DNA from 2 places in the Arthrobacter sp. BK1 genome. Region 2 is predicted to be linked to the other one. Evidence: riboswitches for the same ligand, from Rfam matches in the RefSeq annotation. Region 2 holds a riboswitch; the other holds the start of a gene.

Region 1 (2,198 bases), 2.2 Mb from region 2:
GGCGCCGACACGCGTGGTGTAGGCCTTGATGATGCCGATGGAGCGCGAGATGCGGGTGGGGCCGATGCCGGAACCCACGGACGCGCCGCCCGCCGTCGGGTTGGACGAGGTGACGAACGGGTACGTCCCGTGGTCCACGTCCAGGAACGTGGCCTGGCCGCCCTCCATGAGCACTACTTTGCCCTCGTCCAGCGCCTTGTTCAGGACGAAGGTGCTGTCGATGACCAGCGGGCGCAGGCGCTCGGCGAAGGAAAGGAAGTAGCTGACGATCTCCTCCACCTCGATGTCGCGGCGGTTGTAGACCTTGACCAGGAGTTCGTTCTTCTGGCGCAGCGAGCCTTCCACCTTCTGGCGGAGGATGGATTCGTCAAAGACGTCCTGGACGCGGATGCCCAGGCGGGCCACCTTGTCCATGTATGCCGGGCCGATGCCGCGGCCCGTGGTGCCGATGGCGCGGCTGCCGAGGAAGCGCTCCGTGACCTTGTCCAGGACCTGGTGGTAAGGCGCTACCAGGTGGGCGTTGGCGGAAACGCGCAGTTTGGAGGTGTCCGCACCGCGGGCCTCCAAGCCATCAATTTCCTGGAACAGAGCCTCCAGGTTCACCACGCAGCCGTTTCCGATGATGGGAACCGCGTTGGGGCTGAGGATGCCGGCCGGAAGGAGCTTGAGCTCATACTTCTCACCGCCTACGACGACGGTATGCCCGGCATTGTTGCCACCATTGGGCTTAACGACGTAGTCCACGCGGCCACCCAAAAGGTCTGTGGCCTTGCCTTTTCCTTCGTCGCCCCACTGGGCTCCTACGATCACGATTGCTGGCATGGGATCCTCCCCCATTCGTTCGGGCCGTACTCCGGGCTGACCCGCCGGCGGTACGCCGGACGGTTCACCGAAGGACGGCGCCGTTCATGAGAACGCCCCGAAGGCAACAGCCTGGCGGGAACGGTTAGGACGCCCTGCCACGCAAGAGTTCGGGGCTCTTACCACCCAAGTTTAGCCGATGACGGAGTTTCTCCACTCGTTCGGCCTGGCAGGGCCCACACGCGAAACAATCCGGCCCTGACTTGCCCGGGCCGTGCAGATGCCATTAAGTGAGAGTACCCATCCGGAGCGGCCGAGAGACCTGGATCGTTGACGCCGCAGCAACCGCGCATGCGCAGGGATTTTCCTGCCGGCACAGGTGCTACTGCCAGGACCGATGGAAAGGAAAATTCCCCATGTCGCTCAACACTGACCACATCCAGGTCACCCACGCAGGTTCCTTGCCCCGCACGCCGGAGCTGATCGCCGCTAACGCCGCGAAGGAAACCGAAGGCATCACCCCGGAATTCCTCGAACTGCTCGAATCGTCGGTGGTGGACGTCGTCCAGCGGCAGAAGGACCTCGGGGTGGACATCCCCAACGACGGAGAATTCGGGCACACCATGTCCACTTCGGTGGATTACGGCGCATGGTGGAACTACTCGTTCGCGAGGCTCGGCGGACTGGAACCGACAGACGTGGACCGGTGGAAGGACGCCACCGTGCACCGCTCGTCCCCGGGACACATTGTGCTGACCTCATTCCCTGACCGCCGCGACCGCCTGGCTTTCAATGACGCCTACACCGATCCTTCCTCCGGGATCCTGGCGCACCGCAAGAGCGTTTCCCAGCCAAAGATCACCGGGCCGCTGACCTACACAGGACAGGATCTGGTGAACTCCGATGTCACCAACCTGAAGAAGGGGCTGGCCGCCACCGGCCTCACCCAGGGTTTTGTGGCATCCCTGTCCCCCGGGTCCTGTGCACGCGTGGCCAACGATTACTACAGGTCCGATGAAGAACTCCTCTACGCCTGTGCAGACGTGATGCGCGAGGAATACAAGGCCATCATCGACGCCGGCCTGACCGTCCAGCTCGACGATCCTTCCCTGGCGGAAAGCTGGGACCAGATCAACCCGGAGCCGACGCTGGAGGACTACCTCAAGTTCATCCAGCTGCGGGTCGAGGCCACCAACTGGGCCCTGCGTGACCTGCCCCAGGAACAGATCCGCCTCCACGTCTGCTGGGGTTCCTGGCACGGTCCGCACACCACCGACATTCCCTTGGCGGACATTATCGGCTCCGTGCTGCAGGTCAACGCCGGAGCGTACTCCTTCGAGGCCGGCAACGTCCGTCACGAGCACGAATGGCGGGTCTGGCAGGAGACCAAACTGCCC
Region 2 (2,198 bases):
TTCGGCGCCCACTCCGGGTACGTGCGGGTGTCGTTGGCCGGAACCCAGCGTCCTGAATCCACCACGTAGTCCCAGCCGAGACCCGTGCTCCGTAGTTGCTCGATGCCGGCCAGCAGCCGCTGCGCATCCTCAAGCCGTGACCCCACTCCGAAGCTCGCCCGCAGCGATCCCGAGGGAAGTCCGAGGCGCTTCAGCAGCGGGTGGGCGCAGAAGCGGCCATCCCGGAGGCCGACGCCGTGCTCGGCCGAGAGATAGGCAGCCACCAAGCCCGCATCGTAGCCGGCCACAGAGAAGTTCACGACGCCGATAGTGCCGGTTTCTGCGTCCGTGTCAGAGAAGATCTGGTGGACAGTGACGCCGTCGATCTTCTGCAGTCCTTCCACCAGGAAAGCCCTGATGACTGATTCGTGGGCGTGCCAGCGTTCCTGATCCAGTGATGCGAGGACCTGGGTGGCGCGCGCCAGCGTGGCCGCACCCAGGACGTTGGGGGAACCACCCTCGTGCCGTGCCGGGCCCGTGGCCCAGCTGACGCCGTCGAGCCTTGCCTCACGGACGGCTCCGCCGCCGGCGAGGTGGGGCTTGCCGGCGTCGAGCCAGTCCGTGCGGCCCACGAGCACACCGGCGCCGAACGGGGCATAGAGCTTGTGGCCGGAGAAGACCACGTAGTCGACGCCGTCAGCGTTGATGTTGATCCGGCGGTGCGGAGCGAGCTGGGCGGCGTCCACCACAATCCGGGCTCCGAACTCGTGGGCCAGGGCCGCCAGCGCCCGGATGGGGAGAATTTCGCCGGTGACATTCGAGGCGCCCGTGACGGCGAGGAGGCTGACGCTTCCCTGTTCAAGTTCGGCACGGAGCGCTTCGATGGTCCCCGTGATGGTGTCTGCAGCGACAACGCTGCGGTGCGGCACGCCCTGCCATGGAAGAAGGTTGGCGTGGTGCTCTATGTCCAGGTAAAGCACATCGCCGTTTGGCCGTCCGTCCGTCAGCGGGAGGCAACCGGCCAACAGATTCAGCGAGTCTGTGGTGTTCCGGGTGAAGATCACGGAGTCGTCCGGCCGGCCGCCCACGAAGTTACGCACGATGTTGCGTGCGTTCTCGTAGACGGAGGTACTGATCTGCGATGCATAGCCGGCACCGCGGTGGACGCTGGCATAGAACGGCAGGATCTCGTTCAGGTAGGCGGACACCACGGAGAGAGCCGGTGCGGAAGCGCCGTAATCCAGGTTGGCGTACCGGACGTGGCCGCCCTGGATCAGCGGGGCCTGGATTTCAGCGCCGGTGACGGCGGAGAGGGGGCGCCCGGCGATGGCGAACGGATCGCCGAAGGCGGAGCCCGCTGTGTGAACTGGGGAAACGGCGTTGGGGGAGACAGTGGCAGTTGTCACGGAGACCTCACTTTGAAAGGACGCCCGTTGGCCGGGGATCCGCGCTTGCCGGGTCCGTTCCGGACCGGCCTGGTCGTCACCCGGGGCACCCCACCGCGAATGGAGGGTTGCCGGCCAGCAAACCGGGGTTTAGCGCTGGCACTCGTGACCTGTTAAGAGCGTAGGACATGTCCCCGGCCGGGAAAAAGCCGCGCCGAATGTTAAGGGCTTTGTTACGCACATTTGGGTAAGCGGAGTTTCTCCGAACATACGACGGCGGAGGCCCCCATGAGGAGGCGTCCGCCGTCGATAATTCGAAATAAAGTCCCGCTGACGGACTAGAGGAGATCGTCCAGATCCGGATTCAGGCGCTTGAGGACCTCGGAGTGGAGGATGGAATTCGTGGCGAGGGCGTTGCCGCCGAACGGCCCGTCCACGCCTTCGAGCGACGTGAAGCGGCCACCTGCTTCCACCACAATGGGGACCAGCGCAGCCATGTCGTACAGATTGAGCTCAGGCTCGCAGGCGATGTCCACGGAACCTTCGGCCACCATGCAGTACGACCAGAAATCGCCGAATGCGCGCGTGCGCCACACATCCTCTGTCAGCCCCAGGAACTCATCGAGGTTGCCGCGCTGCTTCCAGCCTCCAAGGCTCGAATAGGAGAGGGAGGCATCTGACAGCTTTGACACGTCCGAGACGCGAAGCCTGGTGGCGGCTGCGAGCGACCGGCCCATGTAGGCTCCGGCACCTTTCGCGGCCCACCAGCGTTTCCCCAGGGCTGGCGCGCTGACCACTCCCACTACCGGTTCGCCTTCATCAACGAGGGCGATC

The links. A riboswitch is a leader RNA that binds a small molecule or an ion and turns the genes downstream of it on or off. The one in region 2 is predicted to bind S-adenosylmethionine.
Region 1: linked by a shared signal. The riboswitch ahead of AC1MCA_RS07500 (cobalamin-independent methionine synthase II family protein) and the one ahead of AC1MCA_RS17605 (aminotransferase class V-fold PLP-dependent enzyme) in region 2 are both predicted to bind S-adenosylmethionine.

Annotation. Positions count from the first base shown of each region.
Region 1 covers NZ_CM155263.1:1,693,910-1,696,107, forward strand. Annotated here, with positions in the region: gene AC1MCA_RS07495 (adenylosuccinate synthase) at 1-822, opposite strand, end outside; SAM riboswitch class I at 1,099-1,205, shown strand; gene AC1MCA_RS07500 (cobalamin-independent methionine synthase II family protein) at 1,218-2,198, shown strand, end outside.
Region 2 covers NZ_CM155263.1:3,851,323-3,853,520, forward strand. Annotated here, with positions in the region: gene AC1MCA_RS17605 (aminotransferase class V-fold PLP-dependent enzyme) at 1-1,385, opposite strand, end outside; SAM riboswitch class IV at 1,422-1,535, opposite strand; gene hisN (histidinol-phosphatase) at 1,703-2,198, opposite strand, start outside.